DNA from 2 places in the Rhizobium sp. CIAT894 genome. Region 1 is predicted to be linked to the other one. Evidence: riboswitches for the same ligand, from Rfam matches in the RefSeq annotation. Region 1 holds a riboswitch; the other holds the start of a gene.

Region 1 (8,025 bases):
GCCGGATTGGTCGTCGGAGGAAATTTTCGTGCATGCCGTCTATCCGACACGCCGTTTCCTGCCATCCAGATTGCAGGTCTTCCTCGAGGCACTGAAGGCGTGGAAGACGCCATTGTGGCTTCCCCTGCATTGAGGCCACGCGGCGCCGCAATCGAGGCTCACCTGATCCCGCAAGGGCCGGGAAGGACGGACGCTCCCGCCATCACCAAAAATTGAAGCCGCGCAGAGGGGCGGGCGCCCTGCCTCGGCCAAGCTGTGCTAAAGTTTGCTGGCTTGAATGGCGCAGGGATTGGATTGCCGATGCTGACGACGCTTGCGGTGCTCATGGGTCTTTCCAGCCTCGTACCGGCAGCAGGTGCCGGCGGCAACGAAGTCGACGTCACGCTGGTGCTTGCCGTCGACACCTCGCGGTCGATGGATGTCGAGGAGATCGGCATTCAGCGCGAGGGTTATGTCGAAGCACTCAAGCACAAGGAATTCATCGATGCGGTGAAGAACGGGCTCACCGGCCGCATCGCCATCAGCTATTTCGAATGGGCAGGCTATGTCGTCCAGGAATCGGTGATCGACTGGCAGGTGATCGAGACCGAAGCGGATGCGATCGCCTTTGCCGACAAACTCGACGCCCGGCCGATCGGCACCCAGCGGCGAACCTCGATCTCGACCGCCATCGACCAGGGCGCCAGTATGATTGCCACAGGTCCCTTCCAGGGCAGGCGCGAGGTGATCGGTGTTTCCGGCGACGGCCCGAACAACTCGGGCGACGCCGTCGCGCCTGTCCGCGACAAGGCGGTGGCGTCAGGCATGATCATCAATGGGCTGGCCATCATGCTGCGCCCTTCCGATGCGCCCGGCGGGCTCGACAAATATTACGCCGATTGCGTCATCGGCGGCCCCGGCGCCTTCGTGCTGCCGGTCCACAAGATCGAGGATTTTGCCATCGCCGTGCGCCGCAAGCTGGTGCTGGAGATCAGCGGTCTGTCCCCGCCGCCGACGATGGAGAGGGTCGCCGGCGCCGGGCCGCTGACGGATGCCTGATCGGCGAGAAGCAGTGGCGGGATATGTTCTACCGGTGAGATGCGGGCCAAGGGCGCGTCTTGGGATGAGAGAGGAGCGGGCGTGCCGTGTGGCACCCCCTCTGGCCTGCCGGTAAGGAAAGAAGCCTCGCCCCGCAAGGGGCCTCGAAGGGCGAGGCGGGTGCTCCCGGCGCCTGCCGCCACCTACAACGGCAGCTGCTTGCCGGCCTGTTCGCTAACCATGTATTCGGCATACCAGTCCGGCCAGTTCTCGTCATATTTGCCGCCGTTTCGTTTCTCGTGTTCGCCGTGAGCCTGGGCGGCGCGGCGCAGTGCGGCGGCAAGGTCGTTCGAGGTCGAGAAGGCCGTTTCGTCGGCGTCGATGCGGCCAGGCAGGCGGGCGGTGACTTCCTGGAACAGCCAGCCATTCCCGTCGGGATCCTTGAAGGAGGCGAAGGAGCGGTAGCTGCGGTGTTCGGGGTCGCGGCCGGCAATGCGCAGGCGCCCGAAGAGATAGGGCTCGTCCTTGCCGGCATAGACGCCCGATGCGTCATGGAAGACCTCGCTCACCTCGACGCCGCGGGCGATAAGATCGCGCCTGGCGGTCTCGATGTCGGAGACGATGAGGTAGAGCCCTTGCGCGGAGCCGGGAGCGGCGGCGGTGACGTTCTTGCCGAAGATGATAGCGCAGCCGGAGCCCGGCGGAGTAAACTGGATCACCCGGAAATCGGCATCGTTGGCGAAATCGGCATCGAGCCTCCAGCCCAGACCGTCGTAGAAACGTTTGGCGCGGTCGACGTCGGAGACGGGGATGACGACCACTTCGAGCTTGGTGTCGACCGGTCGCATTCTCACGGATTCGGCGGGGGTTTCACTGTGCATTGCATTGCTCATCTTCAGCTCCCTTGAGGTTTGGACGCATTAAGAATGGCGATACATGTCGGGGTCGAGTGGACCACAGCGCAGGCGGGGCGTCGAATCAATTCTTCTGTTGGGAGAAGACGGCGGGCCGATCCCGCCGTCAATTGCGCAGACTCTATGCCGCAAGAGCGGCGCGTGTCTTGCCGATAATCAGAGCGGCGCGCGCCGCCTCGCGGCCCTTCTCGACGAAATGGGCGCGGTAGATCTGCGTGTGATGCTCGGTTTCCTGGTAATGATGCGGCGTCAGAGAGACCGACAGCACCGGCACACCGGTATCCATGCCGGCGCGCATCAGGCCATCGACCACGGCCTGGGCGACGAATTCGTGGCGGTAGATCCCGCCATCGACGACGAAGGCGGCGGCGATGACGGCCGCATAGCGCCCGCTTGCGGCAAGATCGCGCGACAGAAGCGGCATTTCGAAGGCGCCGGGAACATCGAACACGTCGATCTGTTCGGCGGGAACAAGCTGTTGAAAACCTTCGAGCGCACGGTCGACGATATCGGCGTGCCAGCCGGCTTTGACGAAGGCATAACGGGTGGGTGTCATAGTCATCTCCTTTGGCGTACAGACACGTCACCCAAGGCGATCACGAGCATCCGCAGCCGGCCCGGAGGCGCAGCAGCAACGCACGTTCTCTTTCATCCGGACTATGACCGTCGGCTCAGGCATCTCACCTGATCTGCTGACCCTTCCGAAGAAGGCGCTCGCGGGCTCGCAATCGAAACTGCATACCGCCGGTAGGGACTTTCACCCCGCCCTGAGAACGGCGCGACAATAGGGGCAAGGCGGCCGGCTGGCAATAGGGGAAGATGGTTTTGGAATGGGTGCGGGTTGCAACCCCAAGAGAGCCTCATCCTGTGGTGCCCCGCAGGGGCCTCGAAGGACAAGGCGGGTGCGTGGGCGACGGATGGATGCGTGCCCCATCGCCCTTGCTGAGTGCGCGCATCCGCCTACATGATCCTGCTGAGGACATCCATGTCGAAACAGCATGCCGCTCCGCCTCATTGAGGTAGGGCAGCAACCATGGGAGATCATGATGCCAGAAGCTTTCGTCGTTCACCGCGAAGCGCATATCGCAGCACCGCCGGCGGCCGTGTTTGCGCTGATGACCGACCCGGAAAAGATTCTGCGCTGGATGGGAACGGAAGCTCAGGTCGAGCCGCAGCCCGGCGGGCTCTATCTCGTCAACGTCACCGGCGCTCGCTTTGCGCGCGGCTCGTTTCGCGAAGTGGTGCCGGTTCATCGCCTTGCCTACAGCTTCGGCTGGGATGGCAGCGACGTGGTGCCGCCGGGCTCGAGCCTGGTCGAGATCGACCTGATCGAGCAGCCCGATGGAACGCTGCTGAAGCTCACCCATAGCGGCCTGCCGAGCGCCGAACAATGCGCCGGCCATGAGGAAGGCTGGACGCATTACCTCGGCCGGCTCACTACGGTTGCAGCCGGGCGCGACCCGGGTCCCGATGTTTTTTCCGGCAGGAAATGAACGGTTTTCCCAAGGGCGCCACCGCGCCCGCAAGCGCCTGCCACCCACTGAAAAAGACGGCCTGGCGGCATTGCGTCGGCCGGCCGGAAGCGCTGTTTTTCATCCTCAAACATGAACGCGCAGTTCATCCCCAGTTCAATTTGGCAGCCCTAGGGTGGTCACGGCTGGATTGAATTGGAGTTCGTTATGAAGGCACTTTCTATCGCGGCTGCCTTGCTTGCTGGCAGCCTTTCGATCGGTACGGCGCAGGCGATGCCGAGCGCGACGATCAAAGTCGAGAGCAATATCACCAAGGTCGACTACGCCTGCGGCCGCGGCTGGCATCTGACGCGCTGGGGCGAATGCCGGCGCAATTGGCGACGCCCGCCGCCGGTGGCTTTTTACGGTGGTCCGCCCCGCTGGGGCTGGGAGCGGCGCCATGGGGATTGGGACGGCCCGCGCTGGCGCCATGAGCGGCGCTGGGACCGCGACCGCCGCTGGCGTGATGACCGTCGCTGGGACGATTGAGGTCTCGACCAGATATGAATCGATGAGGCCGGCGCCATATTTCGCCGGCCTTTCTCATGAGAGTTCGCAGTTTTCCCGCAGTCAGATCGTGCTGACGAGCCAGTGTTTGCCGTCGATCAGCTCTTCGAGCTCGATGGGATCCTTGACGCCGAACTCGAACCATTCGACGAGCTCTTTCGCCTTGCGCTTGCTCTCCTCCGCGGTGAAGTCGATCTCATAGCGCGCGCACCATCGCCGAAGGATCGACGTCAGCAGCGTCATGTCATTCCCGTCAAGCGGATCTTTCGGCCAAAATGTCGTGCCCATCGCAACCCCTCAATCGCAGATGACAAGCTGGCGCATAATGGAATCAAAGATGCGCAATTTTAAAGTGTTTTTTCGTTGTTTTCCACTGTGGTGAACGGTTTTCCACAGGCTTGTCTGGCAGTGGGGTTGACAGGGTTGTGTGGAGGCTAGGGGTGCAAGAGCCGAGAGGAGGCCCTCCCGGACATCCGGGGATGTCCTGCCGGGCTGCGGAGCATCCGCGCGCGGATGCTCCGGGGTTGCCCACACCCGGGGCTGATGCGATGTTAGGGCATGGATCTGCCTTCCTCCCTTGCCTGGCTGGTCGACGAGGCGGCTGCTTCGCCCGGTCCCGAACCGTTTCTGGCCGAGCTCGGGCGCCGGCTGCTTTCCGATGGCCTGCCGCTTGCCGGCGGGGCGCTGACGCTTGCGGTGCCGCATCCGATCATTGCGCGGCGCACCTGGCTGTGGCGGGCCGAGACCGGGGGTGTCATCGAGGCGCTGGCTTTTGCCGCCGCACCGCCCGTCGATGCCGGGCGTGACTGGCTGGCCGGGCTCGGGCCGGTGTGGGAGGAGAGGATCGGGCCTTCTCAGGATGCGCTGATGCTCGGCTGGGCGGGCATTGGCGCCGGCGCTTTCGCTCCCGATAACGCCGCCCGGCTGCGGGACGTCGCGCGTTTTGCCGCGGCGCCGCTCGCAGCCCTTGCGGCGCGCGAGGCGCGGGCGGCATTGCTCGAAGCGTATCTCGGCCGGCGCAGTGCGGCCCGGGTGCAGGCCGGAGCGCTTGCCCGCGGCACTGGCGAGACTATTCGCGCCGCTCTTCTCTGCGCGGATCTGCGCGATTTCACCGCGCTTTCCCAAGTGACGGAGCCGCATGCGATGATTGCGACGCTCGACGCCTGGTTCGATCGCGTCGCCGGCGCCGTACACGCTTTCGGCGGCGAGGTGCTGAAATTCATCGGTGACGGTGTATTGGCGATCTTTCCCGTCACCGGCGCTTCCGGCCAGATGCAAGGAGACCGCAATGCCTGCGACGCGGCGCTCCGGGCCGTCGCCGCCAGCCGCGCCGGCATGGTCCATCTCGACCACGTGCGCCAGGCGCAGGGGCTGGCGCCGCTGCCCTTCGGCGCGGCCCTGCATTTCGGCGAGATCCTGTGGGGCAATATTGGCGCAGCCGACCGGCTGGACTTTACCGCCATCGGCCCCGCCGTCAATCTGGTCAGCCGCCTGGAAGGGCTCTGCAAGCCGCTCGGCCGAAGCGTGCTGATCTCGGGTGCTGTGGCCGCAAATACCAAGACGATGCTGACGCCGCTCGGGGAACACAGCTTGCGCGGCATCGCCGACCCTTGCGCGGTGTTCACTTTGCCGGAGGCCTGAACGCGAGCCGGGCCGCGCCAGGAGTGTTCTCATTTATGCAAAGAAATCTTTGCAAAGATATCCTTGCAATAGTAAGCTTGAGGCATGAAAACATCAGGCTCCCAGTCTGCCGCCGTCTCCCGCTCCGTCAGCCGGGTCGTACCTGAGCCGACCGCGCTGAAGGCGCTGGCGCATCCCGTTCGGCTGCGCATGCTCGGCATGCTCAGGATCGACGGCCCGGCCACGGCGACCCAGCTCGCCGTGCGGCTCGGCCTGAACAGCGGCGCGACCAGCTATCACCTGCGTCAGCTCGCCCAATACGGTTTCATCGAGGAGGCGCCGCATGCCTCGCGGCGCGACCGCTGGTGGCGCGCGAGCCACGAGCTGACCTCGCTGCCCGCCAGCGAAGCGGCGGGGGAGGCGCTCGATCTCGATATCGCCTTCAACCAGGCGGCGCTTTCGCAGCAGGTCGGCCAGATGCAGCAGGCGCTGGAGGAATATGCCGAGCTGCCGGCCGAATGGCGCAAGGCGACGGCCGCCGACGACATCATCATCCCGATGACGGCTGACCAGGCCGAGGCGCTGACGAAACGGCTGCGAGATATCATTCTGGAGGCGATGCGGGCAGCACCGCCGTTGGGGGAGGCGGCGTCTCGAAATCCCGACATGGTTCCCTTCTATGTCATGCTGCACGCCTTTCCCTATCCGGGCCGTCTTCCGCATCGCGAGGGCGAGGAAGAACCGTGAGGAGGGGCAGGCCCTTCCTGGCGCTTGCCGCCGCCGAGACGCTTTCGCTGTCCGGCACGCGGCTTTCGACCATCGCCATTCCCTGGTTGGTGCTGAGCACCACCGGCAGTCCGATGCTGACCGGGCTGACGGCGATGATGGAGATGTTGCCCTATGTGCTCGCCAAGGCGCTCGGCGGGCCGCTGATCGACCGTGTCGGCGCCAAGCGCATCGCCATCATCTGCGACACCGCTTCCGTTGTTGTGGTGGGTCTGGTGCCGCTTCTCGATCTCTTCGGGCTCTTGACCGTCCCGGTGCTGCTGCCCGTCGTTTTTGCCATGGGCGTGCTGCGCGGCCCCTCCGACGCCGCCAAACAGGCGATGGTTCCCGATATCGCCGCGCTGGCCGCCGTGCCGCTCGAGCGGGTGACCGGCGTCGCCAGCGCCATCGAACGCCTCGCCTCGACGGTCGGCGCGGCCGGCGCCGGCGCGCTGATCGGGCTCATCGGCCCGGGCCAGGCGCTCGTCCTCAACGCCGCCACCTTCGCCGCCGCCGCTATAGTCGTCGCGATCGGCATTCCCGGCATAACACCCACGCCTAAGCTGCCCGCCGCTCCGCTGGATAAGGTCTCTTCCTATCTCGAGGATCTCCGTGAAGGCTGGCGATTTCTCAGCGGCGATGCCGTGCTCGTCAGCATCGTTGCCATGGTGGCGACCACCAATCTGCTCGACCAGGCCTATCATGCCGTGCTGCTGCCCGTCTGGACGCGGGACGCCGGTCACGGGCCGGAGCTGCTCGGGGCGATGTTCGCCGTCTTCTCCGGTGCCTCGATCGCGGGGGCGGCGATTGCCGCCGTCATCGGCGAGCGCATGCCGCGTCTGATCGTCTATACGGTGGCTTTTTTGCTGACCGGATTTCCGCGCTTTCTGGTGCTGGCGGCAGATGCGCCGCTCGGCTCTGTCTTTGCGACGCTCGCTATCGCCGGCTTTGCCTCGGGTTTTCTCAACCCCATCCTGTCGGCGGTGATCTTCGAGCGCATCCCGAAACCGCTGACCGGCCGCGTCACGGCGATGAACACCGCCCTCTGCTTTGCGCTCATTCCCTTCGGCGGCCTCGTCGGCGGCGCGCTGATCAGCACGATCGGCCTTGCCGCGGCGCTGTTCCTCACCGGCCTCGCCTATCTCGCGGCAACCCTTTCTCCCCTTGCCCTGAAAAGCTTCCGTGGCTTCGACAAGGCGGTCACAGAGGGCTAGCGTCGCGGCGTGCCTCGCCCCGACGCTCAAGCTCCTCGACCACCAGGTCGATGAAGCGGCGGACGCGCGGTTCCAGCGGGCGCTTGTCGGGATAGAGCGTCACGATCTTGGTGTCATCGGTTTCGAGGTCGGGCAGAACCTGCCGGAGACGGCCGGCCGCAAGATCGTCGGCGACGAGAAAGTCGGGCAGGAGGGCGATGCCCAGTCCCGCCAGGGCGGCGTGGCGGATCGCCTCTGCGCTGTCGAGCCTCAGGCGGCTGCGTCCCTGCGCCGTGATCCAGGAATTGCCTTTGCCGCGAAAACGCCAGGCGTGCCTTTGATTGCGGCTGATGAAAATCAGGCAGTCATGGGCCGAGAAGTCGTCGATATCACGCGGCTCGCGGTGCTCGGCGAGATAGGACGGCGAGGCGCAGAGCAGCGTCCTGTAGGTGGCGATCACGCGTGAGGCCAGCCGGGCGTCCGACGCCGTCGGGCCGA
Region 2 (8,025 bases), 1.2 Mb from region 1:
CGAGATCGCAGCTGTTTTCGATCGTCTTCTTCGCCACGTCGACGATCGAAAGGCGGCCCGAGGGCTTCGCCTTGCTTTCGGAGGTGTTGACGGCAACCAGCGCCTTGCCGGCGCTCGAGGTGATCGAGGTCGGTTCGCCGTCCATCATCAGCGCGCCGCCTGATTTCGGCGCCTTGGCGTCGGTAATGTCGATGAAGCCGATCGCGCCGAGCGGGCTGTCGCTATAGATCAGCGTGTTGCCGTCGTCGGTCGCGGTGATGATTTCGGCCGACGTCGCCGAAAGCTTGTCCTTGTCCGCAGGCAGGTTCTCCGCGACCGGGAAAGAGGCGATCCGGTTGAAGACCGGTTCGGCCGCGGCCGGAAAGGCAACGGATGCGAGAAGCACTGCAGCGAGCACTGCTTTGCGCGATGAAATCGTCATGAAATCCCCCATGTGTCGAACATTCGAAACATGAGTTTTCTGCGGGAGCGGCGTGACAGAGGCATGACAGCTGCGACATTTTGCAGCGGATCACCTCAGGCGGGTTTTCGCTCCCGGCGCATCTCGTTTCGCATGATGAAGAGTGAGGCGGAAAGGATGAGGGCCGCACCCAGCCAGAGGTAACCCGCCGGCGCATAACCGAAGAACAGCCAGCCGGCCAGCACATTCAGCGGCAGCTTCAGGTCATCGAAAGGCTGGACGTAGGCGGCATCCGCTGCGGCATAGGCAAGTGTGAGGAAATACTGCGCTGCGGCGGTCAACAGCCCCGCCAGCAGGAACAGGGCAAGGGTTGCACCCGTCGGCACGGCAAAGCCTGCCGCAAGCGCCAGACCGCCGTTTATCGGCGTCAGCAGAACGAGCAGCCAGACGGTGATCGTTTCCGGCCGTTCGATGCCCGTCAGGCTCTTGGTGATCAGCGACGAGGCGCCCCAGAGCAGCGCCGAGAGCACCGGCAGGAGTGCGGCCCAGCCAAAGCCGTCCGACCATGGCTGCAGGATGATCATCGCGCCGGTGAAACCGACTGCGGTCGCCGCCCAGCGGGCCGGGCCGACGCGCTCACCAAGGAAAAGCCGGGCGCCGAGAATGATGAAGAAAGGCGAGGTCATCACCAGTGCGATCGCCTGCCAGATCGGCACCGCGGCAAGACCGGCAACCCAGGCCTCGACGCCGAGTGCGGCAAGGGCGACGCGCGCGAGGTGGCGCCAGGGATAATGCGTCCGCATCGCCGCAAGCCCGAGCCTGCGAAGGAACGGCAACGAAAAGGCGAAGGCGAAGCCATATTGCCAGAAGGCTGCCGAGGCCGAGGGAAAGCCAAGCTTCATCGTCAGCCATTGGATGACGACGTTGAGAAGCGAAAAGGCGATGCCGGCAAGGACCATCCAAAAGGCACCGACGAGGGCGCGGGACGGCTCGACGGCAAGGGAAGTCTGATTCATGTCTTTCATCCAAACTACAGGACCAACATAAATCAGGACGCATGAGCCCCGAACGGGCGAGACAGGTATCCCCTGCCCTTCGCACAGCCGACGCTCATTCTCTTCCATCCGGACTATACCGTCGGCTCCGGAATCGCACCGGATCTGCTGACCCTTCCCCCGCATGGGCGCGGAAGCAGGCGCTCGCGGGCTTGGGCCGAGACCCTCTACCGCCGGTGGGGAGTTTCACCCCGCCCTGAGAACAGAAATCTCGTAGATCAAAGCCGGCGCGACGGCAAGACCTGCCAAAACAAAGCGAGCCCGAATCAAAAAGGGGTCCGGCCAAGCCGAACCCCTCTAAAAATCCTGCACAGCCGGTCTCGTTTACGGCTGGCGGATAATCTTAAATCAGCCGTTGACGGCGTCCTTCAGGCCCTTGCCGGGCGTGAACTTCGGCACGTTGCGAGCCGGAATGTCGACTTCAGCACCCGTCGACGGGTTGCGGCCCTTCGTTGCGGCGCGATGAGAAACGGTGAAGCTGCCGAAACCCGCGAGGCGGATGTCGCCCTTGTTCTTGAGTTCAGCCTGGACAACGTCAAAAACCGCGTCAACAGCGGAAGCCGCGTCAGACTTCGTCAGTCCTGCCTTTTCGGCGACTGCGGACACGAGTTCATTCTTGTTCATGTTTCCACCCCTTTCTAAATGGTATGAAACGACTCAATAGTAAGCTAGGCGCCGAATAGGTTTCATCAGGCCCGCCGGGAACCCAAAAGCCCTGCAAATCAAGGAAAAGCAAGCGCCTCCATGACGTTTTCACAAAAAAGGCTGGCGAAAACGCCAGCCTTTTTTCGTGTTTTGCTCCAATGGGGCATAAATGTGGCCCGGGCCATTCAATGCGCTATGGTTGCGCCTGTCTCATCAAGGCCTTCGACCGAAGTGATGACAGGCGTTTCCACCGTGCCGTCCCATTCGATCGGCTCCGGCCGCCGGATCAGCGCATGCTTGATCACCTCGCCCATGCGGGAGACCGGGATGATCTCCATGCTGTTCTTCACGTTATCAGGAATCTCCGCCAGGTCCTTGGCGTTTTCTTCCGGAATCAGCACCTTCTTGATGCCGCCGCGAAGCGCTGCGAGCAGCTTTTCCTTGAGACCGCCGATCGGCAGCACCCGGCCGCGAAGGGTGATTTCACCGGTCATGGCCACATGCCTGTTGACCGGGATGCCGGTCATGATCGAGACGATGGCGGTCGCCATGGCGACGCCGGCCGAGGGGCCATCCTTCGGCGTCGCGCCTTCCGGCACGTGCACGTGGATGTCGCTCTTATCGAAGCGCGGCGGCTCGATGCCGAAATCGACAGCGCGCGAGCGGACATAGGAGGCCGCTGCCGAGATCGATTCCTTCATAACGTCCTTCAGATTGCCGGTGACCGTCATGCGGCCCTTGCCCGGCATCATCACGCCTTCGATGGTCAGCAGCTCGCCGCCGACTTCCGTCCAGGCAAGACCGGTGACAACGCCGACCTGATCCTCGCCCTCGGCTTCGCCGTGGCGGAAGCGCGGAACGCCCAGATAGTCGGAGATGTTGGCGGCCGTCACGTGAACGGACTTCGTCTTGCCCTTGATGATCTCGGTGACCGCCTTGCGAGCGAGCTTCATCAATTCGCGTTCGAAGCTGCGCACACCAGCCTCACGAGTGTACTGCTGGCTGATCGCCATCAGGGCGTCGTCACTGACCGAGAATTCTTCCGGCTGCAACGCATGTTCCTTGATGGCCTTCGGCAGCAGATGCCGCTTGGCGATCTCGCGCTTTTCGTCTTCGGTGTAGCCGGCGATACGGATGATTTCCATGCGGTCCATCAGGGGTGCCGGAATATTCAGCGTATTCGCCGTCGTGATGAACATCACGTCCGACAGGTCGTATTCGACTTCCAGATAGTGGTCCATGAAGGTCGAATTCTGAGCCGGATCGAGGACCTCGAGCAGGGCCGAAGACGGGTCGCCGCGATAATCCTGGCCGAGCTTGTCGATCTCGTCGAGCAGGAAGAGCGGGTTGGACTTCTTCGCCTTCTTCATCGACTGGATGACCTTGCCGGGCATCGAGCCGATATAGGTGCGGCGGTGACCGCGGATTTCGGCTTCGTCGCGAACGCCGCCAAGCGCCATGCGGACATACTCACGGCCGGTCGCCTTGGCGATCGACTGGGCGAGCGAGGTCTTGCCGACGCCCGGAGGGCCGACCAGGCACAGAATCGGGCCCTTGATCTTGGTGGCGCGGGCCTGCACGGCCAGATATTCGACGATGCGCTCCTTGACCTTGTCGAGACCGAAGTGATCGGCTTCGAGGATCTTCTCGGCATTGTTGAGATCGGCCTTGATCTTCGACTTCTTGCCCCAGGGAATACCCAGCAGCCAGTCCAGATAATTGCGCACGACGGTGGCTTCCGCCGACATCGGGCTCATCTGGCGCAGCTTCTTCAGCTCCGCATCGGCCTTCTCACGGGCTTCCTTGGACAGCTTGGTCTTGGCGATGCGCTCTTCCAGTTCGCTCATCTCGTCGCGGCCTTCTTCGCCGTCGCCGAGTTCCTTCTGGATCGCCTTCATCTGTTCGTTCAGGTAGTACTCGCGCTGGGTCTTCTCCATCTGGCGCTTGACGCGCGAGCGGATGCGCTTTTCGACCTGCAGGACCGAGATCTCGCCTTCCATGAAGCCGAGGGCCTTTTCCAAGCGAGCCTTGACGCTGGTGGTTTCCAGCATCTCCTGCTTCTCGGTGATCTTGATCGACAGATGCGAGGCGACCGTATCGGCGAGCTTGGAATAGTCGTCGATCTGGCTGGCTGCGCCGACCACTTCAGGCGAAATCTTCTTGTTGAGCTTCACATAGCTCTCGAATTCGGAAACGACCGAACGCGACAAGGCTTCCAGTTCCACCGGATCGTCATGCGGTTCCTCGAGCACATGGCCGAGCGCCTCATAGAAATCCTCGCGGCTGGTATAGGTGTCGATCTCGGCGCGGGCGCGGCCTTCGACCAGAACCTTGACGGTGCCGTCGGGCAGCTTCAGGAGCTGCAACACGTTCGCCACGGTGCCGACGCTGTGGATCGCGGAAGGATCCGGATCGTCGTCACTGGCGTTGATCTGCGTCACCAGCATGATCTGCTTGTCGGAACCCATGACCTCTTCGAGCGCACGGATCGACTTTTCCCGTCCGACGAACAGCGGCACGATCATATGCGGGAAAACCACGATGTCGCGCAAGGGCAGAACAGGGTAGGCAGTACTGCTCGCTACAGACGTTTTCTTCGTCATTTTTAAGTCCTTTCCATCGTCCCGTTGCCGGGCTCTCTGCACGGCCGCTTGGGACCGGCCGGCACTCTCACTTGGCTCTACAAGTGGAGGTCCTGACTACGCTTTTCAAGCCACGCTAACGCCCGCGTTCCCCGGATGTGACGGCTTTATTACAACGGAACGCCAACACTATGAAGTGCGTGGCTGGACCGGCGCTTACCACTTCCGACCCGGCTAAAATACAAACACCAGCAATAGGCTTACGGAATCACCGCATCATTGCCAAGCACTCTACCTTACGCAACATCGGCCCTTGCGAAACATCGGCAAAGTCAATTTCGGTCCCCACCGGCAAAATACTAACAGCGCCTTGCATGGTTTTTCAAATAGAAAGGGGCTCGCCTATGGCAAGCCCCTCAAAATAATCGTGCGAAAGTCTCAAGGTCACGCCGAAGCGTTGGCCTTTTCTTCCTGACGATCGGCATAGATGTAGAGCGGACGAGCCGAACCGCGCACCACTTCCTCGGAGATGACCACTTCACGCACGCCTTCCAGCGTCGGCAGTTCGAACATCGTGTCGAGCAGGATCTTCTCCATGATCGAACGAAGGCCGCGGGCGCCGGTCTTACGAACGATCGCCTTGCGGGCGATTTCGCGCAGCGCATCCTCGTGGAAGGTCAGTTCGACGTCTTCCATCTCGAACAGGCGCTGATACTGCTTGATCAGCGCATTCTTCGGCTCGGACAGGATCTGGATCAGCGCGTCCTCGTCGAGATCCTCAAGCGTCGCCAGAACCGGCAGACGGCCGATGAATTCGGGGATGAGGCCGAACTTGACCAGGTCTTCCGGCTCCAGTTCGCGCAGGACTTCGCCGACGCGGCGGTCGTCCTGGGCCTTGACGGTCGCGCCGAAGCCGATCGAGGTCTTCTCGCCGCGGGCGGAGATGATCTTGTCGAGACCGGCGAAGGCGCCACCGCAGATGAACAGGATGTTCGTCGTGTCGACCTGCAGGAATTCCTGCTGCGGGTGCTTGCGGCCGCCCTGCGGCGGGACGGAAGCGACCGTGCCTTCCATGATCTTCAGAAACGCCTGCTGCACGCCCTCGCCCGAGACATCGCGAGTGATCGACGGGTTGCCGGACTTGCGGGAAATCTTGTCGACTTCGTCGATGTAGACGATGCCGCGCTGGGCACGCTCGACATTGTAGTCGGCCGCCTGCAGGAGCTTCAGGATGATGTTTTCGACATCTTCACCGACGTAACCAGCCTCGGTCAGCGTCGTCGCATCGGCCATGGTGAAGGGAACGTCGATGATGCGGGCAAGCGTCTGAGCAAGATAGGTCTTGCCGCAGCCGGTGGGGCCGACGAGCATGATGTTCGACTTCGCCAGCTCGACTTCGCCGTTCTTGGAGGCATGCGCCAGGCGCTTGTAATGATTATGAACGGCAACCGACAGGATTTTCTTCGCCTGCCGCTGGCCGATGACGTATTCGTCGAGGACCTTGATGATGTCCTGGGGCGTCGGAACGCCGTCGCGGGACTTGACCATCGAGGACTTGTTCTCCTCGCGGATGATGTCCATGCACAATTCGACGCATTCATCGCAGATGAAGACGGTCGGTCCGGCAATCAGTTTCCGGACTTCGTGCTGGCTCTTACCGCAGAACGAACAATAAAGCGTGTTCTTGGAGTCGCCGCCGTTGCTGCCGCTGACCTTGCTCATATCACTTTCCTTCCAGCACGCCGCATTTCAAGGCGAAATCGCGGTCCACTCTATCAGCTCCTGGCGGCACTCCGTTTCCGGAGCCTTTGCCGAGAAGGGCTTCAGGGGCTACGAACCGGCTCCCAATCAACCATGTCCGGGTTCCGGCGGCAACGAATTCCCCTTCGAATGCCGAATGCTATGTCATAAAAATTCAACATAGCATTAATAGTTACTATTAGCGTCTTCGTCGCCAGTTGAAAGCCTTGTTCGATCACAAATGAGATAGAACTGTGGCGAGGAAAACACCATCCCAATTAATTACTAGGCCTGCTCGCCTTCCATTTCGAGGCGCGACGTCAGAACCTTGTCGATGACGCCCCAGCCCTGGGCTTCGTCCGCATCCATGAAATGGTCACGATCGAGCGTCTTTTCAACTTCCTCATAGGTGCGGCCAGTGTGCTTGACGTAGACCTCGTTGAGGCGGCGCTTCATCTTGAGGATGTCGCGGGCGTGGCGCTCGATGTCCGAAGCCTGGCCCTGGAAGCCGCCGGAAGGCTGATGCACCATGATGCGGGAATTCGGGGTGGCGAAGCGCATGTCCTTGTGGCCGGCAGCCAGAAGCAGCGAGCCCATGGAGGCGGCCTGGCCGATGCAGAGCGTCGAAACCGCGGGCTTGATGAACTGCATCGTGTCGTAGATCGCCATACCGGCAGTGACGACGCCGCCCGGCGAATTGATGTAGAGGGCGATTTCCTTCTTCGGGTTTTCTGCCTCGAGGAAAAGAAGCTGAGCGCAGACAAGCGTCGCCATGTGGTCTTCGACGGCACCCGTCAGGAAGATGATGCGTTCCTTCAACAGGCGGGAATAGATGTCGTAGGAGCGTTCACCGCGGTTGGTCTGTTCCACGACCATCGGCACGAGGGCCATTGCGGTATCGACTGGGTTTCTCATGTGCGTCCTTTGTCAACGTCTCGCCGGCCGGCGCCGGGAATCAAAGAAAATGTCTTATCCCTACATAGAGTGTCCCGGCCCTCCTCTTCAAGACACGCATTGGGATAACGTTAAGAAGGCGGGGCAAGGCGGCCGTTCCGAGCCTCTTTCCTCCAAACGCCGGTCGACGGCGAGCCCTCAGCGCCGTCTCCCCCGGCTTTTCTCCGTGACAAGATGAAGGAAGCCTTACTCCATTCGACGATGCTCACACACGTTTACCCGACGGAAAGCCTACCGGCAGATATCCGCCGAAAACCATGCCGCAGTGCGGCAACATTAAGGAAGTGGCGAACTTCCTCGGCAAGGATGCGACCCAACAGACAGGCCTAATCAGGGCCGACAGACAAAGGCCCAACAGACAAGGGCCCGACAAACAGGGGCCGACAGGCAAGGGGTTGCTGCCGTGTTCAATATCGCTACAGGTCTCGCCATCTGGTGTTCGGAGGCCATGACGCTCGCTTTGGTGCTGTTCGTCGCCTGGCGCCACAATGTCCGGAACGAGGCCTATCTCTATTGGGGCCTCGGCTTCCTTTTGACCGGCATCGGCTTTGCGATGATCGCGCTGCGCGGCCAGGTGCCGAGCGTGCTGTCCATCGAGATCGGCAATGCCATTGCGCTGCTCGGCCAGAGCGCCTGGGTGGCAGGTTTT

The links. Region 1 has a riboswitch for FMN ahead of RHEC894_RS13750 (6,7-dimethyl-8-ribityllumazine synthase). Riboswitches for the same ligand answer to the same signal wherever they lie in the genome.
Region 2: it holds a riboswitch for FMN, as region 1 does, so the genes downstream of both, RHEC894_RS07870 (DMT family transporter) here and RHEC894_RS13750 (6,7-dimethyl-8-ribityllumazine synthase) in region 1, are expected to answer to the same signal.

What each region holds. Positions count from the first base shown of each region.
Region 1 is NZ_CP020947.1:2,756,932-2,764,956, reverse strand. It holds gene RHEC894_RS13765 (LysR family transcriptional regulator) at 1-133, shown strand, start outside; partial or broken gene RHEC894_RS13760 (DUF1194 domain-containing protein) at 301-1,076, shown strand; gene RHEC894_RS13755 (VOC family protein) at 1,221-1,910, opposite strand; gene RHEC894_RS13750 (6,7-dimethyl-8-ribityllumazine synthase) at 2,053-2,487, opposite strand; FMN riboswitch at 2,568-2,710, opposite strand; gene RHEC894_RS13745 (SRPBCC family protein) at 2,978-3,424, shown strand; gene RHEC894_RS13740 (hypothetical protein) at 3,611-3,931, shown strand; gene RHEC894_RS13735 (hypothetical protein) at 4,013-4,237, opposite strand; gene RHEC894_RS13730 (adenylate/guanylate cyclase domain-containing protein) at 4,508-5,590, shown strand; gene RHEC894_RS13725 (helix-turn-helix domain-containing protein) at 5,675-6,316, shown strand; gene RHEC894_RS13720 (MFS transporter) at 6,313-7,548, shown strand; gene RHEC894_RS13715 (LysR family transcriptional regulator) at 7,535-8,025, opposite strand, start outside.
Region 2 is NZ_CP020947.1:1,575,667-1,583,691, reverse strand. It holds gene RHEC894_RS07875 (esterase-like activity of phytase family protein) at 1-421, opposite strand, end outside; gene RHEC894_RS07870 (DMT family transporter) at 517-1,416, opposite strand; FMN riboswitch at 1,509-1,663, opposite strand; gene hupB (DNA-binding protein HupB) at 1,804-2,079, opposite strand; gene lon (endopeptidase La) at 2,286-4,703, opposite strand; gene clpX (ATP-dependent Clp protease ATP-binding subunit ClpX) at 5,127-6,404, opposite strand; gene clpP (ATP-dependent Clp endopeptidase proteolytic subunit ClpP) at 6,708-7,337, opposite strand; gene RHEC894_RS07845 (GGDEF domain-containing protein) at 7,780-8,025, shown strand, end outside.